Regions from separate parts of the Nesterenkonia lutea genome, predicted to be linked through region 1. Evidence: riboswitches for the same ligand, from Rfam matches in the RefSeq annotation. Region 1 holds a riboswitch; each other region holds the start of a gene.
What was found. A riboswitch is a leader RNA that binds a small molecule or an ion and turns the genes downstream of it on or off. The one in region 1 is predicted to bind S-adenosylmethionine.
Positions count from the first base shown of each region.

Region 2: it holds a riboswitch for S-adenosylmethionine, as region 1 does, so the genes downstream of both, H4W27_RS13030 (NtaA/DmoA family FMN-dependent monooxygenase) here and H4W27_RS10205 (acyl-CoA dehydrogenase family protein) in region 1, are expected to answer to the same signal.
Region 3: it holds a riboswitch for S-adenosylmethionine, as region 1 does, so the genes downstream of both, H4W27_RS07720 (LLM class flavin-dependent oxidoreductase) here and H4W27_RS10205 (acyl-CoA dehydrogenase family protein) in region 1, are expected to answer to the same signal.
Region 4: it holds a riboswitch for S-adenosylmethionine, as region 1 does, so the genes downstream of both, H4W27_RS09235 (O-acetylhomoserine aminocarboxypropyltransferase/cysteine synthase family protein) here and H4W27_RS10205 (acyl-CoA dehydrogenase family protein) in region 1, are expected to answer to the same signal.

Region 1 covers NZ_JADBED010000001.1:2,234,747-2,242,009, forward strand. The annotation lists gene H4W27_RS10195 (NtaA/DmoA family FMN-dependent monooxygenase) at 1-282, opposite strand, end outside; gene H4W27_RS10200 (acyl-CoA dehydrogenase family protein) at 297-1,532, opposite strand; gene H4W27_RS10205 (acyl-CoA dehydrogenase family protein) at 1,732-2,961, opposite strand; SAM riboswitch class I at 2,967-3,053, opposite strand; SAM riboswitch class I at 3,238-3,324, shown strand; gene H4W27_RS10210 (flavin reductase family protein) at 3,333-3,860, shown strand; gene acs (acetate--CoA ligase) at 4,013-6,001, shown strand; gene H4W27_RS10220 (O-acetylhomoserine aminocarboxypropyltransferase/cysteine synthase family protein) at 5,998-7,263, shown strand, end outside.
Region 2 covers NZ_JADBED010000001.1:2,852,564-2,859,826, reverse strand. The annotation lists gene H4W27_RS13050 (MetQ/NlpA family ABC transporter substrate-binding protein) at 44-1,048, shown strand; gene H4W27_RS13045 (methionine ABC transporter ATP-binding protein) at 1,045-2,073, shown strand; gene H4W27_RS13040 (methionine ABC transporter permease) at 2,070-2,747, shown strand; gene H4W27_RS13035 (aldo/keto reductase) at 2,839-3,864, shown strand; SAM riboswitch class I at 3,954-4,055, shown strand; gene H4W27_RS13030 (NtaA/DmoA family FMN-dependent monooxygenase) at 4,069-5,493, shown strand; gene H4W27_RS13025 (acyl-CoA dehydrogenase family protein) at 5,535-6,803, shown strand; gene H4W27_RS13020 (DUF4244 domain-containing protein) at 7,044-7,263, shown strand, end outside; gene H4W27_RS13015 (TadE family type IV pilus minor pilin) at 7,252-7,263, shown strand, end outside.
Region 3 covers NZ_JADBED010000001.1:1,686,397-1,693,659, forward strand. The annotation lists gene H4W27_RS07705 (ABC transporter permease) at 1-45, opposite strand, end outside; gene H4W27_RS07710 (ABC transporter permease) at 65-1,102, opposite strand; gene H4W27_RS07715 (ABC transporter substrate-binding protein) at 1,106-2,809, opposite strand; gene H4W27_RS07720 (LLM class flavin-dependent oxidoreductase) at 2,918-4,306, opposite strand; SAM riboswitch class IV at 4,374-4,490, opposite strand; gene H4W27_RS07725 (DUF805 domain-containing protein) at 4,807-5,340, shown strand; gene H4W27_RS07730 (PPK2 family polyphosphate kinase) at 5,365-6,423, opposite strand; gene H4W27_RS07735 (polysaccharide deacetylase family protein) at 6,462-7,263, opposite strand, start outside.
Region 4 covers NZ_JADBED010000001.1:2,017,758-2,025,020, forward strand. The annotation lists gene metX (homoserine O-acetyltransferase MetX) at 1-714, opposite strand, end outside; gene H4W27_RS09235 (O-acetylhomoserine aminocarboxypropyltransferase/cysteine synthase family protein) at 730-2,157, opposite strand; SAM riboswitch class IV at 2,288-2,416, opposite strand; gene H4W27_RS09240 (FAD-binding oxidoreductase) at 2,573-4,027, shown strand; gene H4W27_RS09245 (FAD/NAD(P)-binding protein) at 4,062-6,056, opposite strand; tRNA gene H4W27_RS09250 (tRNA-Ser) at 6,240-6,331, shown strand; gene H4W27_RS09255 (NAD-dependent epimerase/dehydratase family protein) at 6,434-7,263, shown strand, end outside.

The sequences.
Region 1 (7,263 bases):
TGCCAGGGCAGAGAGCAGCACCAGCGGATCGTTGGCGGGGATCTGCAGGCCCCGGCGCACATGGGAGGCCCAGCCGCCCTCATGGTCGCCGTAGAGTCCGACCACGTCTGCGAAGAACGCGATGTCGAAGCCGGCGTCCTCCAGCTTCTTGACCAGCGAGGTCCAGTGGCCGAGTTCGTTGAACCGGTGCTGTTCGGCCTCCTCGCGCCGCCACGCGCCGCCGATGATGTGGCTCGTGGTGTTCATCAGGAAGGCCGAGAGGATGAGTGGTCTGCGGGTCATGGCTGAACTCCGGTTCACGTGTAGAGAGAGATGGGCTGGAATTCACCGTTGAGGAAGTGCGCGCCGACCTCGAGCTTCTTGTAGTCCACGGGGTCATGCAGCGAATGGGTCCTGATGTTGCGCCAGTAGAGGTCGAATCCATGCTTGGAGGCGGTGGACGAGGTGCCGGTGGCCTCGAATATCTGGTGGGTCAGGCGGGTGGCGACATCCGAGGAGATCACCTTGAGCTCGGCGATCTCGATGGCGAGCTCGCCGCGCACTGTGTCGGTGACCTCCTCCCCCAGAGTCAGCACGTGTTCGAAGCGCCGATTCACCCGCTCGGCGAGCGCGGCGACCCCGGCCGTGTTCGCCTTGAGCTCCCCGACCAGCCGCTGGACGAAGGGATCGTGCCGGTACTTCGAGGCCGTGGAGAGGAACCAGGCATTGGGACGGGCATTGATCAGCTCCCGGCCTTTGGCGAGCGCCCCCTCAGCGATGCCCAGGTAGAGATTGCCGAAGGCGAGCTGGATCCCCGGGGTGACCAGCGCGGAGTAGGGCTCCTCCGTGAGGAAGCCGAGGACGTCGTCCTCGCCCACCAGCACATCGCTGTAGGTCACCGTGTTCGAGGAGGAGAGCCGCTGACCCAGGAAGTCCCAGTCGTCGACATAGGTGACCCCCCGGCGTCCGTGCTCCAGGACGAAGGCGAGGATGCGGCCGGTCTCGGGACCTTCGGAGACCCGCGCATTGACCAGGAGCACATCGCCGACGGCGGAGCCCGTGGAGTATCGCTTTCGGCCGTTGAGCCGGTAGCCGTCCTCGGTGGGGACCAGTGTGAGGTCCGGATCCGTGGGATTGACCGAATCCCCCCAGATCCACTGCCCCTGTGCCGTGGCGCGGAACCAGCGCTCGCGGTCTCTGGGCTCGGGGATGCTGAAGAGGATGTTCGCCTCGTTGATGTAGTGGTACGCCAGAAGCTGGGCGATGGAGGCATCCGCGCGGGCCAGGATGCGGATCACCTCCAGCGCCGTGGCCCAATGGCCGCCGCCGCCGCCGAACTGCTCGGGCACCAGCAGGGTGACCAGCCCAGAGGCCTTGAGCAGCCGAGCTTCGCGGTAGGGCGTCTCATTCGCGCGGTCTCGTTCCACGGCATCACCGGCAAGGGTCTGCGCCACGTGGGTGGCGATGGAGCTCCAGTCCTCGAGCTCTGCGGCGGAAGCCCCGCCGGTCCAGTGTGTGCGGGGCTCCGCTGTGGTGTTCAAAGGATGTGACACGGGTTCTCCTGGGCAGTGAGGGGCGGGGCTGTGAGGTCGGGCTGGGCTGCGAGGTCGGGCGGGGGCAAGGACTGGGCGGGGTGCTGTGCCGAGACCGCCAGAGGCGCCTGCCCGGAGCCGAGGACCGGCGGGGCGGTGGAACGGCTGAGGACGTTGCAGCGTCTGAGGACAGCGCGGCGTTGGAAAGACGGAGGCGGCGTCAGGCGAGCTGGGTGACCGCCGGAACATCGGGCTCGCCCACACTCCACAGCCGGACCGGTTCGGTGCCGTTGACGCGGTGATCGCCGGCGATCCGCGCCTTGTACACCCAGGGATTGTGGCTGGTCACCGTGCGCGCATTGCGCCAATGGCGGTCCAGTCCGCGGGCCTGGCTCACTCCTGAGGCGCCGAGCACATCAAAGATGCGGGTGACCGCCTCAAGCACGGGCCGGTGCAGCGCGACCTGCGCCCGTCCTGTGGCCAGCTCCACCGCGTTCGCGGCGCCGATCGCCTCCTCGGGGCTGCCTGTGCGCGCGGCATAGGCGGCATCCAGGTGTGACGCGGTGTGCAGCACCTGCGCTCGGGCCAGCGCGGCGACCGCGTCCACTTCGCCGATGGCCTGAAGCAGCTGCGGGTCCGTGCGCGGAGTCCGCGTGTTTGCGTGCGTATAGGTCCGCGGGCGCTCATGCAGCAGCGCCGCGGCATCGCGCGCGGCGGCCTCCACGATCCCCGCCAGGACGATGAGCAGGATGTGCTGGTAGAGCGCGGTCTGATAGGGGAAGCGGTCGGTGAGACCGCGGAGCTCTGCGGTCTCGACGGCGGCATCGGTGAGTCTCGCGGTGCCCGAGCCCGTGGTCCGCTGGCCGAAACCGTCCCAGTCGTTCTCGACCTGCACCCCGGGCTGATCCCGACGCACCAGCACGGCAAGCTCATTATCGGCCTCGTCTCGGGCCGTGACATCCAGCCAGTCGGCGAAGATCGCTCCGGTGGTGTAGTACTTCACCCCGTTGACCACGGGCCCTGCCGGGGTCTCGCTGACGACTGTCCCGGAGCGATGGAAGCCTCCCTTGCCCGGCTCGGTCCACGCATTTCCCACCAGCTCCCCCGCAGCGAGTCGGCCCAGCCACAGCTGCACACTCTGCTCGGTCTCTGGACGCTCTGTCGCTGAGCGCCACAGCAGGTCCTCCTGCACCGCGAGATGTCCGCGCAGCACCTGAGGAAGGTTGCTGTCTGCCGCCGCAAGCTCGAGGAGGACCTCGGTGGTCTGCACCCAGTCGAGGCCATAACCGCCCACGGCTGCCGGGAGTCGCAGTCTGCCGATGCCGGCTGCGGCCAGGTCGCGCACCTGGTCACGGGCCAGGTCGCGGTTGAGCTCCCGGTCCAGCGCGGAGAGCCCGGCACGCTCGACGGCGTCGCGCAGCTCTTGGGACACAGGCAGATGTATGTTCATACTTTCCTCCATCGGTCCTGGCGTTAGCACCCGGCAGTCCCGGGTTGCTGCGACGTCGACGGGCCAGATCCCTCAGTCGCTCTGGATGGTGATGGACCCAAATATAGAGGACGAACGACGGGTTTCGTCAAATGATCATGACGCCAGGTGTCCTGCTGTGTTCATACGCCGGTCCTTGAACACAGTTTCTGCAACTCGGCGACCGGACGTCATACGACGTCTCACAGTGCGAACAAATATTGCTGGTCGATGGGACCAGCGCGTAGCGTTGCCCTGTAACCATCCCGAGCGGCTGAGAGATCTGGCTCAGAGACGCCGCAGCAACCCGGATACGCCGGGTGCTAACGCCAGGACCGATGGAGTTGATCTGCATGTCTGTCCCTGCTCGTACTCTCGAAGCTCCCGCCACATCCCGCGTGGACTCTCTTGCGCTGCGCCATGCGCTCGCCCAGTTTCCACAGGGTGTCGTCGCCGTCGGCGCTGAGGTCAACGGCTCCCCCGAGGCGATCATCGCCTCGACCTTCACCGTGGGCGTCTCGCTGGAGCCGCCGCTCGTCACCCTGGCCGTCCAGCACGATTCCTCCACCTGGCCGAAGCTGCAGTCCAGCGGCAGCGAGCTGGGCATCTCCGTGCTCGGTCGGGATCAGTACGGGCTGTGCCGCCAGATCGCCTCCAAGGACCGGGCCAATCGCTTCACCGGGGTCGGCTATCAGCTGCACGGCTCTGCGCTGCTCCTGGAGGGGGTGCCGATGTGGCTGCGCACCCGCATCTATGACCAGGTCAGGGCCGGGGACCACGACATCATCGTGCTCGAGATCCTGGATCTGGACTTCACCGAAGATGCCGCCGGACTGGTCTTCCACCAGCATGAGTTCAAGACCCTGACCCCGCTGAGCTGACCCTGAAGGGCCTTTTGTTGACCACCCACCACACCCCTGCCCTGCCCTCCGGCGCGCCCTCGGTGAAGGCAGGACGTGCCGCGCTCGCCTCCACGGATCCGCTGCGGGCAGATGTCCATCACTGGTCCGACCCGGTGAACGAGGACGAGCGCATGGCCTTCTGGACCGAGGCCGCCACCCTGCTGGACTGGGAGACACCCTGGGAGCAGACGCATTCCTGGGTCCCGCCGAACCCGGCGATCCGGCGGGGCCCGGAGATCAGCTGGTACCAGGGCGGAACGCTCAACGCCGCGGTGAACTGCGTGGACCGCCATGTCGCGGCTGGACGCGGTGAACGCATCGCCCTGCACTTCGAGGGTGAGCCCGGAGACCGCGAAGACGTCAGCTATGCCGAACTCGGCCGCCGGGTCAACCAGGCGGCGAACGCGCTGACCGATATGGGCATCACGCGTGGGGACCGTGTGGTGGTCTACCTGCCCGTGCTCGTGGAGACGATCGTGATCACCCTGGCCTGCGCGCGGATCGGCGCCGTGCACTCGCTGGTCTTCGGCGGGTTCTCCGCCGAGGCGCTGAAGTTCCGCGTGGAGGACACCGGAGCCAAGCTGCTGGTCACCACCGATGGTCAGTACCGACGCGGCAAGGCGGTCCCGGTGAAGGCCAACGCTGACGCCGCGGTGGCCGAGGCCGCTGTGGAGCACGGTGGAGATCTGGAACATGTCCTGGTGATCAGGCGCACCGACTCAGCCGTGGAATGGACCCCGGGGCGCGATCTCTGGTGGCACGAGGTGGTGGAGACCGCCTCGACCGAGCACAGCCCGGAGTTCTTCGATGCCGAGACCGAGCTGTTCATCATGTACACCTCTGGCACCACCGGCAAGCCCAAGGGCCTGGTCCACACCACCGGTGGCTACCTCACCGGAGCGCTCTACACGTATCTGCGGCTCTTCGCCCATCCGGACCCGGCGCGACGCGCGAATGACGTCCACTGGTGCACGGCGGACCTGGCCTGGGTCACCGCCCATACCTACGAGATCTATGGCCCGCTGGCCGCCGGCGCGACCCAGGTGATCTTCGAAGGCACCCCGAACACCCCGCACGAGGGTCGGCACTTCGAAATCATCGAGCGGCACAGGGTCAGCACGTACTACACCGCCCCCACGCTGGTCCGCTCGCTCATGGGCTGGTTCCCGGACGGCGTCCCGCAGCACTATGACCTCTCCTCCATCCGGCTCGCCGGAACCGTGGGCGAGGCGGTGAACCCCGAGGCCTGGCAGTGGATCCGTCGGCAGATCGGCCGAGACACCACCGACGACGCCGGCCAGCCGGCACTTCCCATGGTGGACACCTGGTGGCAGTCCGAATCCGGGTCCACGGTGCTCTCCCCACGCCCCGAAGACGCCGGGTTCACACGTCCGGGACTCAAGCCCGGTGCGGCCAGCCGCGAGATGCCGGGCTGGGGCGCCGCCGTCGTCGATGACGCCGGCCGACCGGTGCCTGCGGGGACGCAGGGGAACATCGTCCTCACCGCGACCGGGCCCTCCATGGCCAGGACGGTCTGGGGAAGTCCCGAGCGGTACTACAGCTCCTACTGGGAGAAGTACGCTGATCAGGGCTGGTTCCTCGCCGGGGACGGCGCCCGGAGGGATGAGGACGGGGACCTCTGGATCCTGGGACGGATCGACGATGTCATCAACATCTCCGGGCACCGGCTCTCCACCATCGAGATCGAATCCGCGCTGATCTCCCATCCCGACGTGGTCGAGGCGGGGGTCTGTCCCGTCTTCGATGAGATGACCGGTCACGCCGCCGTCGCCTTCACCGTGCTCACCACTGCGGCCCGCGAACGCCTGGACGCCGCAGGTGGCGCGGGCAGCGACGCCGAACGTGAGCTGCTGAGCGCGCTGCGCAGCCATGTGGGCGAGGTGATCGGGCCGGTGGCGAAACCGCGCAGCGTGATCCCGGTGCCGGAAGTGCCCAAGACCCGGTCCGGGAAGATCATGCGCCGGCTGCTGACCCAGCTGCATGACGGTGAGACCCTCGGGGACACCACGAGCCTGCAGAATGAACCCTGTGTTCCGAAAATTGAAGAGATCTGCCAACGGCGCGGGACCGCGCCGCGGAGAGAAGAGGTAGCTACATGAGCGATCGCCAGTTCGGCTTCCGCACCCGCGCCCTGCATGCAGGAGCCGTGCCCGATGCGGTCTACGGCTCCCGTGCCGTGCCCATCCACCAGTCCACCTCCTTCGTCTTCAAGGACACCACCGACGCCGCGAACCTCTTCGCGCTGCAGAAGTACGGGAACATCTACTCCCGCATCGGCAACCCGACGGTCTCCGCGCTGGAGGAGCGCATCGCCTCCCTGGAGGGCGGCATCGGCGCGGTGGCCACGGCCTCGGGGATGAGTGCCGAGTTCCTGGTCTTCGCGGCGCTCTGCGGCTCGGGGGACCATATCGTGGCCAGCTCCAAGCTCTACGGCGGCACCATCACCCAGCTCGATGTCACGCTGCGCCGCTTCGGGATCGAGACCACCTTCGTGGACTCTCTGGACCCTGCGGACTACGAGGCCGCGATGCAGGAGAACACCAAGGTGGTCTACACCGAGGTGGTGACGAACCCCAGCTCTGACATTGCCGACCTGCGCGGACTCTCCGAGGTCGCGCACAAGCACGGCGTGCCGCTGGTCGTGGACTCCACGCTGACCACTCCGTATCTGATCCGACCCTTCGAGCACGGCGCGGACATCGTGATCCACTCGGTGACCAAGTTCATGGGTGGTCACGGCACCACTCTGGGCGGGGTGATCGTGGAATCCGGCGAGTTCCCCTGGGACAACGGGAACTTCCCCGCCATGACCGAGCCCGTGGCGTCCTACGGCGGGCTCTCCTGGTGGGGCAACTTCGGCGAATACGGCTTCCTCACCAAGCTGCGCGCCGAGCAGCTGCGCGACATCGGGCCCTCGCTCGGCCCACAGGCCGCGTTCAACCTCATCCAGGGCATCGAGACCCTCCCGCAGCGGATTGACGAGCACGTCGCCAATGCCCAGAAGGTCGCGGAATGGCTCGAGGCCGATGAGCGCGTGGACTACGTGAACTACGCCGGGCTGCCCTCCCACCCGGATCACGACCGGGCCAAGGAGATGCTGCCCGAGGGCGTGGGCTCCGTGTTCAGCTTCGGCATCCGCGGCGGACGCGAGACCGGCGCACGGTTCATCGAGTCCCTGCAGCTGGCCAGCCACCTGGCCAATGTCGGCGATGTGCGCACGCTGATCCTGCACCCGGGCTCCACCACCCACCAGCAGCTCTCCCCCGAGCAGATGAGCGCCGCCGGGATCCCTGAGGACCTGATCCGCATCTCAGTCGGCATCGAAGACGTCGATGACATCATCTGGGATCTGGACCAGGCG
Region 2 (7,263 bases), 620 kb from region 1:
TCTCGGGCACCCTTCTGCCCTCCTGACATCTAAGGACCACACCATGAGCAACCATCAGCAGACCCCTGCGCAGCCCACCGTGAACCCCCGGCACCGCGGCCTGAGCGCCATCGCCGTCAGCGCCACCCTGGCACTGGCGCTGAGCAGCTGCAGCGTCTTCGATCGCGGCGGCGACGAGGCTGAGGCCGCCCCGGCGGACCAGCAGGAGTTCAGCATCGGCGTCGTCGGAGCCAACGAGAGTCACCGCGAGGTCGAGCGCATCGCGGAGGAGGAGCTCGGCTATGAGATCGAGCTCGTCGAGTTCACCGAGTACACCCAGCCCAACCCCGCACTGACCAGCGGAGACATCGACGCGAACTGGTTCCAGCACATCGCGTACCTGGCGGACTACAACGTCAGCTCGGGTGAGGACCTGCAGCCCATCGGCTCCACCGCTGCCGTGCCGCTGACCCTCTACTCCAATGAATACGAGGACGTCAGCGAGTTCGCGGCCGGGGACACCATCGCGATCCCCAATGACGCCGTCAATCAGGGACGCGCCATCAACGTGCTGGTGGCCGCCGGACTGGTCGAACTCTCCGAGGAGAACCGCCAGCCGGAGCCGCGCCACATCGACGAGGAAGCCTCCACCGTCCAGGTGCAGCCCGTGGCCGCCCAGCAGACGGTGAACGCGCTGGAGTCGGTGGAGGGCTCGGTCATCAACAACAACTTCGCCCAGGATGCCGAGCTGGACCCCGACGGAGACGGCATCTTCGCCGACGACCCCACCGAGGCCGCGGCGTTCCCGTACATCAACGCCTTCGTCACCCGCGCCGAGGACAGCGACAATGAGGCGCTTCGCGAGATCGCGGCGGTCTATCACGATGAGCGGGTGCTGGAGATCGAGGCTGAGCTCTCGGCCGGGACCTCCGTCCCAGCCTCCGAGGTCACTCCCGAGCAGCTCCAGGAGTCATTGGTCGATTATGAGGACTCGCTGCAGAGTGCAGATGGCGGGTCCGGCACGGACGAAGAGTCAGACGAGCCCGACGAGGAGGACGACGACGCGTGAGCTCCGGCCCGCTCATCGAATTCCGCAATGTCTCGCGGACCTTCGGAACCGGAGACAAGACTGTCACCGCGGTCGACGACGTCAGTCTGCGCGTCGACCGCGGTGAGGTCTACGGCGTCATCGGGTTCTCCGGAGCCGGGAAATCCACGCTGATCCGGCTCATCAACGGACTCGAGCGTCCCACCGCCGGTTCGATCCACGTGCTGGACCAGGAGATCTCTGCGATGCGGGAAGGCCAGCTGGCCAAGGTGAGATCCCGCATCGGCATGGTCTTCCAGCAGTTCAACCTCTTCCACTCCAGAAACGTCGCCGGCAATGTGGCGTATCCGTTGAAGGTGGCCGGTTGGAAGAAGTCCGACCGGGACGCTCGGGTTGAGGAGCTGCTGGACTTTGTGGGTCTGAGCGAGAAGGCAGATCAGCACCCCGAGCAGCTCTCGGGCGGTCAGAAGCAGCGGGTGGGCATCGCCCGCGCCCTGGCCGCTAAGCCGGACATTCTGCTGGCAGACGAGTCCACCTCGGCGCTGGACCCCAACACCACCGGCGAGGTGCTGAGACTTCTGCGTCGAGCCAATGAAGAGCTGGGCATCACGATCGTGGCCATCACCCATGAGATGGAGGTCATCAGGTCCATCGCTGACCGAGTCGCAGTGATGGACAACGGGCGAATCGTCGAGACAGGGCTCGTCTATGACGTCTTCTCCAGTCCGCGCGAGACGAAGGATGCCAGCTTCGTCGGTGCGGCCTTGAAGAACCGTCCCTCGGTCGAGGAGGTGGAATGGATTCGTCGCCACAGCTCCGGACGACTCATCGTGGTCTCGCTGCATGACGCAGGCGCGGTCAGCGCGGTGCTGGGAGAGGCCGCGTCCCATGGAGTCTCGTTCGAGATCGTTCATGGAGGCATGAGCACCACCAAGAACGCCTCCTATGGACTGCTGACCCTGGCCGTGGAAGGTGATCCCGAAGCAGTGAGAGCCTTCGTCGCGGCGCTCGACGCCGCCGGGGAAGTGCAGGAGGTGGACGCGTGATCGACACATACCAGGCTCTGGACTGGAGCTATTACGGGCCCGAGCTGGTTGAGGCCATCTTCGACACCATCTATATGGTGGCGTGGGCGTTCCTGCTCGGCGGGCTGATCGGACTCGCCATCGGACTCACGCTGTACACCACGCGAGAGGGCGGACTCCTCTCGAACAAGCCTGCCTGGATGGCGATGAACTTCATCGTGAACCTGATCCGTCCGGTGCCGTTCGTCATTCTTATCGCGGCGCTGCAGCCGGTCACCATCTTCGTGATCGGCTCCGGGATCGGAAATGACGCGGTGATCTTCGTCATGATCTGGGCCTCCACCTTCGCGATCGCGCGGATCGTGGAGCAGAACCTGGTCTCCATCGATCCCGGCGTGATCGAGGCCGCCCGCGCCATGGGCGCCTCCCGGCGGCGCATCATCCTCACCGTGCTGCTGCCGGAGGCGCTGGGCCCGCTGATCCTGGGGTATACCTTTGTGATCATCGCGCTCACCGACATGTCGGCTCTGGCAGGGATCATCGGCGGCGGCGGCATCGGCAACTTCGCCATCGTCGAGGGCTACAACAGGTTCCGCCCGGAGGTCACCTGGCTGGCGGTCATCGTGGTGATCGTCTTCGTCCAGTCGCTCCAGCTGGTGGGCAACTGGGCGGCACGCAAGGTCATGCGTCGATGAACGGCGCCGAGGGCTCCTGCCCCGAGGTGCGGCCCCGCAGAACAGCTCGAACAGCCCGAACAGCAGCCCCGAACAGCAGAAGGATTCATCGATGACGCTACGTTCCATCACCCTGGGAGACGGCCGCCATGCATTGGAGGTCTCGTCACTGGGCTACGGTGCAATGTCCCTCGCCGGAGCCTACGGATCCGTCACCGACGCGGGGGCTCAGGAGATATTGGAGCATGTGGCCGATCGCGGCATCACATTCCTCGACACGGCCAACATCTATGGCGATGGCGAGAGTGAGCGTCTGGTCGGTGAGTTCCTGCGGAACCGCCGGGAGCAGTTCGTCCTCGCCACGAAGGTCGGCATCGAGAAGGGCGCAGGGGTCGGCAGACGCCGGGCGCGGGGAGATGCCGCCTACATCAGAGAACAGATCGACCTGAGCCTCGCGCGTCTGGGCACCGACTACGTTGATCTGTACTACCTGCACCGAGTCGACCCGCAGACTCCGATCGAGGAGAGTGTGGGCGCGCTGAGCGACCTGGTCACCGCTGGCAAGGTGAGGCGGATCGGACTCTCCGAGGCCACGGCTGAGGAGATCCGGAGGGCACATGCAGTGCACCCCCTCACCGCCGTGCAGAGCGAATGGAGCCTCTTCGCCCGCGACGTCGAGGAATATGTCCTGCCGGCCTGCGCGGAGCTCGGCATCGGGTTCGTCCCCTATTCACCCGTGGGCCGAGGTCTCCTCACCGACCACTTCGACGCCCAGGCTCTGCCCGCGGAGGACGCACGCAGGTCCTTTCCCTGGTTCAGGCCGGAGAACCTGGAGCACAACCACGCGCTGGCCGGTGAACTGCGCCTGAACGCGCAGCGTCTCCAGCTGCCCACCGCCGGCCTCGCCATCGCCTGGCTCTACCAGCAGGCCCAGGCTCGCGGCGTCGCGATCTCCCCCATTCCTGGGACCCGGTCTGCGTCGCACTGGGACGAGCTGCAGCGCGGGGCCGCGCAGCTGGAGCTCACCGGTGAGATCTCGGGGGAGCTTGATGCTCTCGCGGGACGGGTCCACGGTGATCGCAGCTTCGATCCCGCGTGGGTCTCCGGCGGGCGAGAGAACCTTCTCCCTCGCGACTGAGCCACTCCAAGCCCCTAAAAATGTTATATGAACATTTAATTCTTAATATGTGACAAAGCGCCTCCGCGGGCTTAGTCTCGTAGCTGTATCAACCATCAAGAGCGACTGAGAGATCTGGCTCAGTGACGTCGCAGCAACCCAAGTCGTGAACATTCACGTCGATACGGTGCTCCCGCCAGGACCGATGGAGAAAGGCAGGAATGTATGACTCGTCATGACCGTCCGCTGATACTGAGCCTCTTCGAGATGGGCTCGGTGGTGCACCTCTCGCCCGGAACGTGGACTCACCCTGAGGACCGGCGCCACGGCGTCGACAGTCTGTCCTTCTGGCGGGAGCTGGGCGGCATTCTCGAGCAGGGTCGATTCGACCAGCTGTTCCTCGCCGATGTGGTCGGCGCCTACGACAGCGCCGAGGACGGGCTGCGCAGCCCGGTGAGCCAGGGGTACCAGATACCTGCTCTGGACCCGCTGATCCTCCTCGGCGCACTGGCAGAATCCACCGATCACCTGGGGCTCGCCGCCACCTTCTCCACCACCTACGAGCCGCCGTTCGCCTTCGCTCGTCGCCTCGCGACCCTGGACGCGCTCTCCGAAGGGCGGATCGCCTGGAATGTGGTGACCTCGTACCTGAAGAACGCGGCGCAGAACTTCGGACTCCCGGACCAGGTCCAGCACGACACGCGCTATGAGATCGCGGACGAATTCCTCGACGTGGTCTACAAGCTGCTCCTGGGATCCTGGGACTCCGACGCGGTCCTGGGTGACACCCAGACTCGCACCTGGGCAGACCCGGACAAGGTGCGCTACATCGACCACAAGGGCCGTCACTTCTCGGTGCGTGGGCCACATCTGGTGGCACCGTCCCCGCAGCGCCTGCCGGTGATCTTCCAGGCGGGGAGCTCCCTGACCGGGATGGCATTCGCCGGCAGACATGCCGAGGTGGTGTTCCTGGGTGGGAACTCACCGGAGGCGATCCGGGCCAATGTGGAGACCATCAAGTCGCACGCCGCCGCTTCAGGACGAGATCCGGATCAGTTGCGCTTCCTGGCCGCGGCCCAGGTCATCGTGGCACCCACCGAGGAACAGGCCCACGCGAAGGCCGCGGAGATCGACCGTTGCCGCAGCGACTGGGCCGCCCTGCAGAAGAACGGGCGCATCCCGGGCCTGGAAAGGTATCCGCACGAGGAGCTCGTCGCTGACATCATCCGTCGCCGAGACCCCGGTCACGAGATCCTCATCCGCGGGTGGCGCGAGGGCCAGCGGGTCAAGGACCTTCGCGGTTCAGCCGGGGCCGGTGGACGAGCCAGAAACGGTCTCCGCGTGGTGGGCACCGGGGCTCAGGCTGCGGATGCGCTGACTCACTGGGCTCACGAGTCTGGTCTTGATGGCTTCAACATCGGCAATCAGATCAGCTTCGGCACCATCAGGGACTTCGTGGAACTGGTCGTCCCGGTGCTCCAGCGACGAGGCCTCGCCCGGACCGAATACACGCCCGGCCAGACCCTCCGCGAGCGCCTGCTCGGCGCAGGACCCGGCCCCCACAGCACACACCCCTCGAGCCGCTACCTGGATCCCTCCAACCTGAAGCTCCCGGCCGCACCCTTCGGCGCGCGCCTGACCCCAGCCTGAGCGATCCCCGCCGGCCCCGAACCCTTCACTTGAGGATCACCATGACACTTCATCACCCAGACCTGCACACCGACGCCGCCCCGGGCTACCCGGAACTCCATGAACGCTACGCCGAGGTCTTCCACCGGATCGCGCAGGGCGCCCTCGAGCGTGAACAAGGACGGATCCTTCCGTTCGAACAGGTCGAGTGGCTGCGGCACGCCGGCTTCGGCGCCCTGCGAGTCCCTCGCCATCTCGGAGGAGAAGGCGTCCCGGCGCAGACCCTGTTCCGGCTGCTCATCGACCTCGCCCAGTCTGACCCGCACGTGGCGCACCTGTGGCGCGGCCACTTCGCGTTCCTGGAAGCCCACCTGAGCAGCGGCGATTCCGCGGAGAGGGCCTTCTGGTCGAATCAGGCCGTGGAGCATCGCGCGATCATCGGCAACGCCCAGAGCGAACAGGGCATTGAAAGCTGGGAGAAGCAGACCACCACTCTGAGCCGTCACGCCGATGGGACGCTGCGACTCGACGGCAAGAAGTACTACAGCACCGGCACCCTGTTCGCGGACTGGGTCAACGTCACCACCCGCTACGGGGAAGAGTTCGCGAGCTTCCCGGTCAGGACCGATGCCCCCGGGCTGGTGCGCATCGACGACTGGGATGGTTTTGGGCAGCGACTCACCGGCACCGGGACCACCACCTTCGACCAGGTGCCGGTCGAGGAGGCACATCTGACGGTCCACGCGGCAGACCAGCGTCCCATCACGCACATGATCGGCTTCTACCAGCTGCACCTGCTCGCGGTGCTTGCCGGGATCGGCCGCCGCGCGGTGGATGACATCGTGACCCACATCCAGTCCAGCACCCGCCGACCCCTGGGGGCGCCCGCCGGGGTCACCCCCGCGTCTGACCCGCTGAACCAGGCCGTCATCGGTCGCGCCTCCGCGAAGGTGAAGGCAGTGCAGGCCTCCGTGCTGGACGCAGCGGCAGACCTGGAGCGCGCTTGGCAGGCACGGCACGGTGCCGAAGGTGCCGAAGCTGCCGAAGCTGCCGCTGATCGAGCGAACCTCTCGGTCTACCAGGCTCAGGTGGTGGCCATTCCACTGGTCCTGGAAGCCACCACGTCAATCTTCGATGCCACGGGAGCATCCAGCACGTCGGTGAGCAAGCTGCTGGACCGGCACTGGCGCAACGCCAGAACCATCTCCTCGCACAACCCGCTTCCGCGCAAGGAACAGTGGGTCGGCGGCTATGAGCTGCTCGGCACGCTTTCCTATCCGTGGCAGCTCCTTGACTCACACGCCGCAGGAGAACCTGAACGGGCTGCGTGAAGCCGCGAATCCCACACCGGCCCTCCGGTGGTCTTCCCCAACGCTGACTGTTCCGCGGTCTGCATCACCCCTCTCCACAGCGTCGCGCTGTCCGTCGGAATCGCTGATCGATCACCGGAGACTGGTGATCACCTGCAGTCAGCAGCGGTCATCAGTCGTCAGGCTCACGGAGTCTCGAATCCCGCTTCTCTGAAGCTCGAATATCCCGAGCGCCGGGCGACCGTCACGGAAGGCACAGTCATGGAAGTCACGATCACGGAGACGACATCAGCGCAAACCCGTCCGCAGGTGCCCGGGTATTCGATGCAGCAGCTCCATCAGGAGGAAGAAGGCCTCGCCACCGCTGAATATGGCATTGTCATGCTCGCCGCCGTGGGGTTCGCCGGGCTGCTGGTGGCCGTGCTGAGCTCTGACACCGCCCGCGGGCTGCTGACCGGCATCGTCGAACGTGCGTTGTCCT
Region 3 (7,263 bases), 550 kb from region 1:
CGTCGTCGGCTTCGTGCCTGAAGCGGCGTTCAGTGTGGTGGTCATGGGTTACTCCAACTCAGACTCAGCGAGCCAGTTTCAGGCGCGGATCGACAAGGACATAGGCGGTGTCCACCACCAGGTTCGCGATGACGTAGATGAGCGCCACCAGGATCACGACGCCGCAGACCACCGGCAGGTCTCGACCATTGACGGCGTCGACCAGCACTCCGCCCAGGCCGGGCCGGGAGAAGACGTTCTCCGCGATCACGGCCCCGGAGAACAGCGAGCCGATGGCCCAGCCGGTCAGGGTGAGCCCGGGCAGCAGCGCGTGGCGCAGCACGTGCCGGATCCGCACGCCGGCATCGCTCATCCCGCGTGCCCGCGCCGTGAGGACGAAGGGCTCGTCCAGGGTGCGTTCGAACTCAGTGCGCATGGTCTGACCCAGGAAGCCGGCCAGCGGGATGCCCAGGGTCAGCGCGGGCAGCACCAGTCCCAAGAGCCCCTCTCCCCCGACCACCGGGAACACTCCCAGGCCCAGGGCGAAGACCACCAGCAGGATGATGCCCAGCCAGTACTGCGGCAGGGCGGCCGCGGCGGCTTCGAATCCGGAGAACAGCCGGGACACCCAGCCCACGCGACGCGCGGTGAGCACCAGCAGGACCAGCGCCACGACCCACGCGACCGCCAGAGAGGAGAAGGTCAGGATGACGGTGGGCGCGATCTGATCGCCGATGACCGTGGTGACCGGCTGCAGCAGTTGGTAGGAGACGCCGAGGTCCCCGCGGAGCAGGCCGCCCAGGAAGTTCAGGTACTGGAGGAGCAGCGGGTCGGTGAAGCCGAACATCTCATTGATCGGAGCCAGCTCCTCGGCTGAGCGTTCCTGGACCTGGCCGGTCTGCTGGTTCAACAGCATCGTGGCTCGGTCCCCCGGAAGCAGCACCTGCATGAGGAAAGTGAGAGACGCAGCAGCCCAGACGACGACGGCGGCGCCGCCCATTTTGCGCAGGAGCAGGCTGAGGATCAGCGTGGGACGCGTGCGCGGGCGCGGCGATGATGGAATCGGCGGCACGGGGGTGGCCTCGAGCGGTTCCGTGAACACGTTGGAGGGAGTCAGGGTCATGCGTCAGCCCTCTTCTTCTGTGATGGATTCATCAGCGACAGATTCATCAGCGGCGGATTCATCTGTGCCGGATTCTTCGGTGACGAAATAGGCGTCGTGGAAGACCGGGCCACCCTGGGACTCCTCGAGCCAGACGCCGCTGAGCTCCTCAGAGACGGCGATGGTGTTGGTCTGGGTGTAGAGCCCGATGGCGGGGGCGAGCTCGCTGAGCTCGTACTGCGCCTGGGAGAAGTGCTCGGTGACCTCCTCCGATGTCGGGGCCTGCAGCGCCTGTTGGATCGTGGAGAAGACTCCCTGATCTGCCAGGAACGTGGTGTTCGCGCCGTTGGGCGCCTCTTCGGTGCCCGGGCGGTAGTTGATGTTGAGGATGCCGGCATGCGGGCTGGTCCAATAACCGACCTGCGCGTCATAGGCGTCCGGGCCGGAGAAGGCTCCCGAGGAGTTCTCCGAGGGGGTGAGCGGGCGCAGCTGGATGTCGAAGCCGGCGGCGCGCGCCTGCTCCTGGAAGTTCTGGATCGCGGTGTTCCCGTCGGGGGTGACGATGGTGTTCAACCCGTAGGTGAACAGCACCTCCAGGCGTTCCCCGTCCTTGATCCGCGTGCCGTCCTCGGCACGTTCGGTCCAGCCGGCCTCGTCCAGGAGCTCATTGGCACGGTGAAGATCAAAGGGGTACTCGGTGGCCGCGTCGACGTCGTAACCCGGGGTGCTCTGGGACAGATACCCGCTGGGTTCGAAGGGGACCGTGCCCAGGAACGCCGACTCGATGTTGGCTTCCCGATCGGTGGCGAAGCTCAATGCCTGGCGGACCTGCTGATCGGCGAAGACGCCCTTCTCAGTGTTGAGGTTGATCACCACGGGCCGGCCCGGAGTGATGTACTGCTCGAAGTCGAAACGCTCCTTGACCTCGGCGATGTTCACCGCAGGGACCTCCCCGATCACGTCGCTCTCCTCGGAGAGCAGCGAGCCGTAGCGCGAGGTGTTGTCCGGGATGAAGCTCCACCGGATCCCCTCCACATAGGCCGGACCCTGGTGCTTCGCGTTCGCAGGGGCGGAGTTGTAGTCCTCATTGCGGGCGAACTCGAGGTACTGGCCGCTCTCCCAGGCCTGCACGGTGAAGGGACCCGAGCCGATGGGGGCTCTGCAGTTCTCCTCATCGCTGCGGGTCTCCAGTGCGGTGGGCGACTGAATGCCGAAATAGGACTGGGACAAGGTGGAGAGGAAGGGCGAGAACGGGGCGGAGAGCTGGATCTCGACGGTGTGCTCATCCACTGCGGTGGCTTCTTCATAGAAGCCGCCCAGGTGTGCGGCGGCGGTGCCGTTGCCGCCGTCGAGCCAGTAGTCGAAGTTGTGCGCCACGGCCTGGCCGTTGACGGGTGTGCCGTCGGTGAAGGAGACGTCTTCGCGCAGATCCAGCGTCCAGACCAGCTGATCCTCGGAGACCTCCCAGTCGGTGGCGAGCCAGGGGACGATCTCGCCCTCGTCATCCTGAGAGACGAGGGAGTCCAGGATCTGGCGCGCGGTGAAGTTCTCCTGGATCCACCCGCCGAAGACGCACTTGGGCTCTTGGAGGTGCCCGTATTCGATGATGCCGCCGGACTGGGGATCGTCAGTGGACTGCCGGTCCGCGACCTGTTCGGTGCTGACCAGGCCGGAGGTGCCGCTGCATGCGGTGAGTACGGCTGCGCTGAGGAGCGCTGCTGCACCCATGGGAAGTCTGGATCTCCACTTGTTTTTGGGTGCGTTCGGGGAGGGCGGGGTGGTCATGGTGCTCCTTCTCGGAGTGGTTCAGACGGGAGGAATGGTGGTGCGCGAGGCTCAGACGGTGGCGGGGACCGCGGCGAATGCTCCGCGGTAGCGGGCGCCCGGGTGGGTCTCGGGCAGCCGGTCGCGACCGAAGAGCTTCTGCCGCAGCGTGCCCGGGGTGTATTCGCGCTGGGCGAGGCCTCGCTCGCGCAGGACGGGCAGCACCTTGTCGGCGAACTCCTGGAAGGATCCGGGGATCACCCAGTTGACGACGTTCACGCCGTCCACGCCGGCGGCCTGCCACAGTTCCAGCTGATCGGCGATCTGCTCAGGCGTGCCGACGATCCGGTTGTTGCGGTTGGAGCGCCAGGCGATGTCGGCTACCAGAGGTTCACGGTCGGTGATCGTCTTGGACGCCCACTCGGTGAACCCACGCCGGGTGTTGGTCTGCACGTCCTTCAGCGGCGTCTCGGGTGGGTAGACGCGTCCGTCCGGGTCCACCAGGGCCGCGTGCGCGAGGTAGCCGTCCAGCGAGACGTATTCTTCGGCTTCCTTGAGCTTCCGCTGAGCTTCTTCCTCGGTGTCTCCGATGATGAAGCTCAGGCCCTGGAAGAACTTGATATCCCCCGCTGCGCGTCCGGCTTCCACGGCGCGAGCGCGGGTGTCCTCGATCTGGAACCTCGCCGCCTCTGCGTTCGGAGCCCCCAGGAAGACAGCTTCGGCGTTGCGGGCGGCGAAGTCGCGACCCGAGGCGGAAGAGCCGGCCTGGAAGAGGACGGGGGTGCGCTGCGGCGACGGCGAGGGAAGATGCGGGCCCTCCACCGAATAGCGTTCGCCCTGGTGGTAGATCTTGTGCACCTTGTCAGGGTCCGAGTACTGGGATCCCGCACGATCCTTGATCACTGCGTCGTCCTCCCAGGAGCCTTCCCAGAGCTTGTAGGTCACATCGACGTACTCATCGGCCCAGCGGTAGCGCTCGGAGTGCTCGGTGAGTCGAGGCATGCCGTAGTTGCGGGAGCCGTTGTCCTGCATCCCGGTGACGATGTTCCAGGCGATCCGACCCTTGGAGATGTGGTCCAGCGTGGAGATCTGCCGGGCGAACTGGAACGGATGCGACTGGAAGACGTTGGATGTGGTGGCCAGACCGATGTTCTCGGTCACCACGGCCAGGGCGCCCAGCAGCACGGTCGGATCGTTGGACGGGATCTGCAGCCCCTCGTTGAGGTACACCGAGTAGTCCGCGTCGGAGTCGCCGTAGTGGCCCGAGACATCGGCGAAGAACATCGCGTCGAACTTCGCCTCCTCCAGGATCTTGGCCAGGTTGATCCAGGTGTCCACGTCGGTGAACTCCGTCTGCTGCGCATCCTCGCGGCGCCACTGGCCGTGGTGGATGTGACTGTTCGTGTTCATCACGAAGGCATTGAAGTGCAGCGGGGCGCGTGCCGGAGTCTGCTCGGGCATGAAGTGTCCACGTCTCTCTCTGACCGTGGCGCTCCTGGGCCGCTCCGCTGAGAGAGCTGCCGCAGGGGCACCGTACTTGCCCGGGACGGTGTTGACACCGGGCCGAATCATCACCTGGAGCACCCCACTACGGTGAGAGGGTTGCTGTCCGGACAGCCAGGGCTGTCGTCCGGATCTCGTGATTCTGTAGCTCAGCCTAGAGAGTGATCCGCCTGATCACAAGTGGTGAACATAGTTGTTAACATAAAGTGACACATTGCATCATCTTTCGACACAGGGACTCTCCTCTGCGGCTCCACGACCGCGCGAATCGCGCCCACCTGCTCCGGCGGTTCGAAGAGGATCTCGACCCCCGCTGGCTCGTCAGAAACCCGATGTCAGACCACCTCGATTTAAACCTCAATGCTAGGCAGCTGCCACATGTGCGACTTCCCTTAACACCGCCACTTCACCTAGGTTCGAACATATATAGGGCAACAGTCGACAACGGAGTGATGCGCGTGAGCCTGTCCAACACCGATCCGTCACAGTTCAAACACACAGCAGATCCTGAGCAGAATACTCCGCTCTACGGCGCCACGCTGGGCCAAGCCGTGCGGCGGTTCTTCGGCAAGTACGCGCATTTCAAGGGGTACGCCTCGCGCAGCGAATACTGGTGGGTACAGCTCTTCACGAACGTCGTCAGCGGGCTGATCGCGATCCCCTACCTGCGCACATATGATCCTGCGCTGGGCTACTTCGACCTGACTCAGGGCACCGGAAACGTCGAGGGACTCGTCCTCATGAGCGCGCTCGCGGCTTTCATCTGGGGCGTCGTGACGGTCCTTCCGATGCTTGCCCTTAGCTGGCGAAGGCTGCACGACGCAGGACTCCCAGGACCTATGTACTTCCTGTGGCTGATCCCCTTCATCGGCCCGATCATCGTGCTGGTCCTGATGATCCTGCCGACTCGGCCTGAGAAGCACATCCATGCCTGGGAGTACCCGACGGAACCATCGGCCGAGGCACAGAATGTAGGACGTCCCCTCCCCTAGGCTCTCTTCTTCGTCAGTGCGGCCTCACGATTCCAGCAGCCGCTTCCGTTCGGTCTCCACGTCATAGTCCGCCGCGGGCCAGCGCAGGTTCAGATCCGCGAACGCCGCGATGAGCAGCTCCTGCACCGCCAGTCGGGAGTACCACTTGCGGTCTGCGCCGATCACATGCCAGGGCGCGTGGTCGGCGTCGGTGGCTTCCAGCAGATACGCGTGGATCGACTGGTAGAGGGAGAACTGAGCGCGGGAATCGGCGTCGGAGGGGTCGTACTTCCAGTGCTTCTCCTCGCGGTCCAGCCGGGAGATCAGCCGATCCAGCTGCTCCTCCGGGGAGACATGCAGCATGACCTTGATGATCACGAACCCCTGACGAACCAGTTCAAGCTCGAAGAGCTTCAGCGCCTCAGTGCGGCGCTCCAGCTCCTCCGTGCTCTCGCTGCCGGTGATGGTGGGAACCAGCACGTCCTCGTAGTGCGAGCGGTCAAAGACTCCCACATGCCCTGGCCGCGGGAGCCTGCGGATCACGCGCTCCAGGTAGTGCTCGCCGTTCTCCTCGGGGGTGGGCTTGCCGAACCCGGCCACCTCCACGCCCATGGGGTCCATGGAGCTGACCACCTGCTTGACCACTCCACCTTTGCCGGCGGCATCCATGCCCTGCAGGATCAGCAGCACGCGCGGTCCGCGGGCCAGGCCGCTGAGGGCGCTCTCCACCTCGGGAGAGAACAGCTCCTCGCGGCGGGCCTTCTCCTGCGGGGAGCGGCGCGGCACCCGGGCGGCGATCGCCTTGGCCACCTCCCGCTGCTCGGCCTCCGGGGCGGAGACCACGTGGGCCCACATGAGCTCCTGCAGATCAGCCAGCATCTCGGCGCGTTCGGCGAGCGCGTCCTCGCCGTCGTCCTTCTTGCCCTTGAAGCCCACCTTCTTGCGAGTCGGTGCGTCGGGGAGGCTGAACGGGGAGGCGAACTGGCTGACCCGCCAGAGGCTGCGGGGGTCGCCCTCGAACGGGGTCTTCTTCGCACCCTTGGGCCCCCGCACACCGGTCAGCGAAACATCGAGAGGGGCGGGGTTCTGATCATTCTTGGGCAAGGCGTCTCCTTGTGGCGAGTGGTCTGAGGGCAAGTATGTCAGCCGAACTGGCGCGGTGACCTGCGGAGGAAGTCATCGGCGATGTCGTTGAACTGCGACCACTTCACCCCTTCGTGGGAGTTGATGTGCTCGATCAGCCGCTCCAGCATCAGCAGCACCTGCGGACGCCCGGAGACGTCCGGGTGGATGGTGATGGTGAAGACCGCGTAGTCACTCTCCCGGTAGACCCAGTCGAACTGGTCGCGCCAGATCTCCTCGAGCTGGCGCGGGTTCACGAAGCCGTGGCTGTTGGGACTGGACTTGATGAACATCATCGGCGGCAGGTCATCGAGGTACCAGGAGGCCGGGATCTCGACCAGATCGGTCTCCTCCCCCCGGATGAGCGGCTTCATCCAACTGCTGGCAGGCTTGTCGTAGTCGATCTTGGACTGTTCCCAGTTGTCCCCGGCGCGCACGTAGTAGGGCTCGAAGTCCCGGTGCATCAGCGAGTGGTCGTATTTGATGCCCTGTTCCAGCAAGAGCTCATTGGTGATGGCGGAGAACTCCCACCACGGGGCCACATATCCGGTGGGGCGGCGTCCGGCGCGCTTCTCGATCAGGTCGATGCAGTAGGTCAGGATCTCGGTCTCCTGCTCGCGGGTCATCGCGATCGGGTTCTCGTGGCTGTAGCCATGCACCCCGATCTCGTGGCCGGCGGCGACCACCTGGTCAAACTGCTGGGGGAAGGTCTCGATGGAATGTCCGGGCCAGAACCAGGTGGAGGGAAGGTCATACTTCGCCAGCAGCTTGTTCAGCCGGGGCACCCCGACCTCGCCGGCGAACATGCCGCGGGAGATGTCG
Region 4 (7,263 bases), 220 kb from region 1:
GCCGAATCGTGCGCCCAGCTCCGCCTCGGCGCGGTACGTGATGTGGGCGATCCGTCGGGCGAGTCCGAGCCCCGACTGCGGGGCAGGTCCACCGTAGTAGTCGCCCCCGCAGAAATGCGGATCGTTCTCCACCGCCAGCACCTGGGCCTGGCCGAAGGCGATCTGCTCGGCAGTCGACGCCGCACCGCAGGCGAAGACCGCCACGCCGTCGACCATCTCCGGGTACGTGGCGGCCCATTCCAGCGCGCGGGCGCCTCCCATGGATCCACCGATCACCGTGTGAAACTTCTGGATGCCCAGGGCTTCAGCCAGCCGGGCTTCCAGGTGCACGGAATCGCGAATCGTCACGAAGGGGAATCGGGAGCCATAGGGCTTCCCCTCGGGATCCAGGGAGGCGGGTCCGGTGGAGCCGTAGCAGCCGCCGACCATCGCCGGAGCGATGACGAACCAGCGCTGGGTGTCGATCGGGCGTCCCGGGCCCAGCAGGCCCTCCCACCAGCCGATGGAAGGATCTGCCGGGGTGGAGGCGACATGGGAGTCCCCGGTCAGGGCGTGCGCCACGAGGACCGCATTGCTGCCGTCCTCTTCGAGCGTGCCCCAGGTCTCGTAGGCGATGGTGACTTCGGGAAGCTGCCCACCTGTCTCAAATGTGTACGCTCCGACATCGACCGTCTTCAGCGCACCCGCGGGCCTGTCCCCAAAGTCATTCAGCACCCGATCACCCTAACCTCAGACCGCTGCTGCGGCTTCTTGCTTCGTCACATTGTCCGCACTCTGGTCCTGCTCAGAAGAGTCCTGGTCAGCGGCCTGGATCGTTGCCGCCTTCTCCAGTCCCTGGGCGAGATCGGCGATGATGTCGTCGATGTGTTCCAGGCCCACCGAGAGCCGGACCAGACCGGGCTTGACCCCGGCGGCATGCTGTTCGGCGGGGCTGAGCTGCCGGTGGGTGGTCGAGGCCGGGTGGATGGCCAGGGAGCGCACGTCACCGACATTGGCCACCAGCGAGTGCAGCTCGAGCGCGTCGACCAGCGTCTGGCCCGCACGGGCCTGCGTCTCGTCGTCGTCGCCGGCTCCACCGGCGAGCTCGAAGGCCAGCACCGCGCCGGTGCCTCGGGGCAGGTACTTCTGCGCGCGTTCGTAGCAGGGGCTCGAGGGCAGCCCGGAGTAGTAGACCCGCTTCACCGCATCATGAGCCTCCAGGTACTCGGCGACCTTCTGCGCGTTGGCGACGTGGCGCTCGATCCGCAGCGAGAGGGTCTCCAGGCCCAGGTTGATCTCGAAGGCGTTGTGCGGGGACAGTGCGGGGCCGAGGTCGCGCAGCAGCTGCACGCGGGCCTTGAGGATGAAGGAGAGGTTGACCCCGAAGATCCCCTCGGCGCCGAGATCCCGGCCGAAGACGAGCCCGTGGTAGCTCTCGTCCGGAGTGCTGAACCCGGGAAAGCGATCTGGGTGGGCGAAGTAGTCGAAGCGTCCGGAGTCCACGATCACTCCGGCGATGGCGGTGCCGTGGCCGCCGAGGAACTTCGTGGCCGAGTGGACGACGACGTCGGCCCCGAAGTCGATCGGCTTGATCAGGTACGGGGTGGTCAGCGTGGAGTCGATGATCAGCGGCGCGCCATGTTCATGGGCGACCGAGGCCACCCCCTCGATGTCCAGCACGTCTCCGCGCGGATTGGCCACGGACTCCCCGAAGAAGGCCACGGTGTTCTCCCGCGTGGCGGCGCGCCATGACTCCAGGTCATCGGGATCCTCCACGAAGGTCACCTCGATGCCGAACTTCGGCAGCGTGTGCTTGAAGAGGTTCTGCGTGCCGCCGTAGAGCGTCGGGGAGGCGACGATGTGGCTTCCGGATTCCGCGATGTTCAGCAGGGCCAGGGAGGTGGCGGCCTGTCCCGAGCCGACGGCCAGCGCTCCGACTCCGCCCTCGAGGGCGGCGATCTTGTCCTCGATCGCCTGGACCGTGGGGTTGCCGATGCGGGAGTAGATCGGGGCGATCTCTTCGAGTCCGAAGCGGCGTGCTGCGGCCGCCGTGTCCGGGAAGACGAAGGAGGTGGTCTGCTGGATCGGCAGCGCCCGTGCTCCGGTGACGGGGTCGGGGGCGACTCCGGCGTGGATCTGCTGGGTCTCGAACTGCCAGGTGCTGTTGTCGTTGCTCAAGGGATTCTCCGTTCAATGCGGTCCGAGGCGGAGCCGCGCATGAACGTCGCTGCCAGCTGCGAGAGCTTCTGGCGCTGAATCCTGTACGGCCCTGTCCTGAGGACTGGTGTAAGGGCCCGCACTGGTGTGTGGCCCGCGCTTGCCACGTCGATCACTGAGTCACGTGATCGCCGCAGCCAGGTCGTCACCCGGGGCACCCCACCGCGAACTGGAGGGTTGTCGGCCAGCAAACCGGGGTTTTGCGCTGGCACTCTTGACCTAGGGACAAGTCTGCATCGCGGAACGCCCCGGCGCAAGTGGGCCGCAGCGGTTGAGCGCAAGTGCGTCGCGACAGTTCAGCGCCAGTGCGCCGCGACAGCCGAGTGCAGCAGCACCGCGGCAGGTGGACGGATTCCGCTCGCCTAGACTCGGCCCCATGAGCGCCTCCGTCCACCATGTCCTGACAGTCCTGCGCGACTCTTTCACGCACCACGCCCTGAGCACCGAGGCCGGAGAGCTCGAGTCCCACGCGGTGGACAAGGGGCCGCTCGAGCATTGGCAGGTGCATGCTCCGCTCGCCGTCGTCTTCGCGGAATCGGCGCAGGACGTGCAGAAGCTGGTGCGCCTCTCCGCCGAGCATGGCTTCCCGGTCATCACCCGCGGGGCGGGGACCTCCGTCTCCGGCGGCGCCAACACCACTGCCGGCTCCGTGGTGCTGAACCTGACCCGCATGAACCGGATCCTTGCGATGCGGGCAGAGGACGAGGTCGCCGTGGTCGAACCGGGCGTGATCAACGCGGACCTGAACACCGCGGCGGCCGAGCATGGGTTGATGTATGCCCCCGACCCGGCCAGCTATCGCACGTCCACCATCGGCGGCAATGTCGCCACCAATGCCGGCGGGCTGCGCTGCGCCAAATATGGGGTGACCCGAGATTCGGTGCTGGCCCTGGATGTGGTGCTCGCCGACGGCACGCTGATCCACACCGGCCAGGCCACTTTCAAAGGGGTGGCCGGTTACGACCTGACCAGCCTCTTCGTCGGCTCCGAGGGGACCCTGGGGATCGTCGTGGGCGTCACCGTGCGGCTGCGACACCTGAGCCGACACACCGAGACCATCGCCGCCTTCTTCGGCGAGCTGACCACCGCCGCCCAGGGCGTGCTCGACATCGGCAGGGCCCGAGTCCAGCCCGCGATCACCGAGCTGCTGGACCACCGGACCATGTTGGCCCTGGATGAGGCGCAGGGTTCGGACCTGGCTCAGCGCGGCAACACCCTGCTGCTGATCCAGACCGACGGTCACGGTGCGAGCATCGAGGCGGAGATCATCCGCAAGGTTCTCAGCGGGCTCGGCGCCGAGGTCAGCGCTCCGGGGTCCACCGAATCTGAGCGGCTGATCGAGCTGCGCCGGCACGCCCGTGGGGACGGGATCGTCACCGAGGTCCGGGTGGGCGAGGATGTCGCGGTCCCGCGCTCGAGGCTGGTGGACTATATCCGCGCGATCGAAGATCTTGCTGAGGAGCACCAGGTCCAGCTGAAGGTCGTCGCCCACGCGGGGGACGGGAACCTGCACCCCACCTTCAGCGTCCCCAGCTCCGAGATCGAACCTCTGGCCGGTCCAGAACCGAGCGCGCAGGACCGCGAGAGCGACGACGACGGCGCCTCGTCCCAGACGGTCTCAGCCTTGTCCCGACTGCATGCCGCCCTGGACGGCTCCGTGCGGATCGCCCTGGAGATGGGCGGGACGATCACCGGCGAGCACGGCATCGGCACCTATAAGCTGCGCTGGCTGAGCTGGGAACAGTCAGCCGAGGTCATCGAGCTCCAGCGCAGCATCAAAAACGTCTTTGACCCTGACCATCGGCTCAACCCGGGGCGCGCGATCCTGTGACCGGTGCCGGCCCGGCGGGCTCCGCCGGCCCGTTTCAAGCCGCCGGTCCAGCCAGCACTGCCCGGGCGGCGGCATCGGCATCTGCCAGCGTGCGCGCGGAGGATTCGGCGTCTCCGCCGGCCTCTGCGGCGATGGCAGTCCCCCACTGCACGGAGCTGAGCTGGAGTCCGAGCACGTAGATCTCCTCCGGCTGCGCCCCGTCGGCGGGGATCAGCCGGTGCGGCGGCGGTGTGACGTCGAAGCCCTTGCCGGCCCGCGGCGCCCCGGAGGCGTCCGCGAGTTCCCGTGGCCGGGCGAGGCCGCTGCGCAGTAAGCCTGCCACCAGCGGCGAGCGGGAGAGCTGGACCCGGTTCGCCGGCATCATCGCCTCCAGCAGCCAGCGGGCCTGATAGGTGGGGGCCGCCACAGCCGGAGATTCCGCGGTGAAGCAGCCCGTCTCGCGGTCCACGTCGAAGATCGGCTCCGGCCCCAGGAACTCCACCACACCCGACCTGACCAGAGCGGCGAGCTCTTCGATCCGCTGCAGCGGCGGACCGCTGGCGAGACCCTCCACCAGGGACTCGAACCAGCCCTCGATCTCGCTGATCTGGCTGGCCTGGGAGACCCGACCCTGACTGATCAGTGCCTTGACCTCCATGCGTGCCAGGTGCAGCGCCCCGATGGCCATCTTCACGGGACTGCGCACCCCGGCGGCGGAGGTCGCCGCGTCATCTTCGAGATAGGTCTCCATGTGCTGCTGATACTGCTCGGCTGAGTCGAAGGTCAGCTCTCCGAAGGGGCGACCGAGCGAGCGGATGTCGAACCAGAGCACGTCCGGAGCATGCTCGCGCAGCAGGTGGTGGCCCCGGGTGCGCAGCACCGCCTCGCCCAGATGAGTGTCCGCCAGCAGCTCGTCCAGAGTGCCCGGGAACCCCTCCCCGAAGAGCTCGGGCGCGACCCGGATCAGGGTCCGGTAGTAGGTGCGCAGCACGTCGCGCTGGATCAGCGGCCACAGGTGGGCCGAGAAGTCCAGCACATCGTGGCGCCGTTCGGCGGCGGCGATCGCCTCAGCAGTGAGATGGTGCAGCGTGACACCCACGGGCGCGAACCCGGGCGCAGTGGTCAGCGCCGTGGATTTTCCGCGGTATGGGGTGCCGCGTCGTGACCCGGCGACCAGATGCGGCTCGTCTCCGGTGGCCAGGTACTCCAGGCGCTGTCCGGCGGGACGGTCTGGATGCTCGTGGAAGACTCCTCCGCGGCCCACGCTGGCCTGGATCATCAGGTCGAAGAAGTTCAGCCCCATGCCGCGGACCAGCACGTTCTCCCCGGCGGGCAGCGCGTGATAGTCGACGTCCGTGGGGATCGCGGGCGCCTGATAGCGCAGCCCCAGCTCCTGGGCCACTGCGGTGAAATGCTCGCCGGTCTCGTTCAGGCCTGCAGGGATATGACCCAGCGCCAGCACGACCTGATCGGCACGGACGTGGGCGACGTCGTCGTCGAGGACGAGCTCATAGCCTGCTCCCGCCCGGCTCAGCGAGGTCACCTCGGCCCGGCGCTGTTCCACAGAGATTCCGGCGTGGCGCTGCAGCGCGGCGCAGACCTCGGTGTGCAGCCAGCTCAGGTACTGGCCGTAGGCGGCGCGCGTCGGATAGTCGGTGTCGGCCCCACCGTGATCCACCCCATGAAAGACCGGCGGCTCGAAGCTGTCTGTCCGCACCGGGCTCGCGGTGGCCTCCGCCGCGTGCCCCTCGCGCCACTGGGCGAAGGAGCGCGAGACCGATGACGCCGGAAGCCGTGCCTGGGTCTGACCGGCGGGCGCCGCCGTGGGAAAGCTCGCCGGGGTGTTCATCAGGTACAGCGGCGACTGCCGCGGATTCCAGACCCTGCCGGGACCGTGCGGGCCCGGATCGATCACGATGATGCGCAGCAGAACCGAGGCGGCATCCCGATGTCCGTGCTCGACCGCCCCCAGGAGTCGTTCCAGGAACGAGGTGCCGCGTGGGCCCGCACCGATCACGGCGACCGTGCGTTCCTCAGGCTTCGCCGACATGGGTGGTGGGATCTCCTGCTGAGCTGGGCGGTGGACTGGGCACGGCCCTGGGCTGGCCGGGGGCCGGCTCACGGGCGCGGAAGGTTCCTTCTCAGGGTACTGCGGGGGCGCTTTGTCAGTTTCCTGACCGAACCGCTAGTCTAGACGGGCACATGAGAACGGTTCGCCGCCATCGTGGGCACAGGAGGCGTGCCAGAGCGGCCGAATGGGCTTCACTGCTAATGAAGTGTCCGCCTCAAAGCGGACCGGGAGTTCAAATCTCCCCGCCTCCGCCAGTGTGAGAAGCACCCCTGCCGGGACCAGTCCGGGCGGGGGTGCTTCTGCATCTGCGGTGGACATCCGGCCGCCCGGGCGGCGAATGTGGCTAGGCTCGGACCATGACTGTCCCCTCCGCGATGACCGCCCCCGCAGCCCCGCATGCCGAGGATCCAGAGAGGCCGCGCGCCGTGATGGTCGGCTGCGGCGATGTGGGGACCCGGATCGGGCACCGGCTGCTTCAGCGGGGCTTCTCGGTCACCGGCTGGCGACGCAGCCCGGAACGGCTTCCGGCCACGTTCGACGGCGCGGCCGTGGACCTCACCGAGCCCGAGAGCGTCCCCCATCCGCCGACGGACACCGCAGCCGTGGTCTTCTCCCCCGCAGCCGGCAGCCGTGACCCGCAGCGCTATGAACAGGTCTACCTCCAGGGCCTGAGCACGGTCCTGGCCCGCCTGGAGCAGGCTGGACTCGCCGATTCCGTGCGGGTCCTGCTGGTCTCGTCCACCTCGGTGCTCGGCGACGCCGAGGGCATGCTGGACGAGTCGGCCCCGCTGACCCCGGCGAGCGCCACCGGCGAGGTGCTGGCCCGCACCGAGGAGCTGCTCGCCTCCTGGAGGACCGGCGGCGCCGCCTCGTCCGCGCGCAGCCGCAGCGGCGTGCTGCGCCTCTCCGGGATCTACGGTCCGGGACGCGACCGGATCCGCAAGCAGCTGCGCTCCGGATCCGTGGGGGAAGCCGCAGGCCAGGACGTTCACCAGGCCTGGAGGATCTCCAACCGCATCCATTCGGAGGATGCCGCCCGCGGCGCCGTGGAACTGTTGAGCCTCGATTCTCCGCCGGAGCTGCTGCTGGGCGTGGACACGCTGCCCGTCCCGGTGGGGCTGGTGCACAACTGGATGGCGGACCAGCTTGGACTCCACCACCCGTGGAGCGATCCGCGTCTGGATCC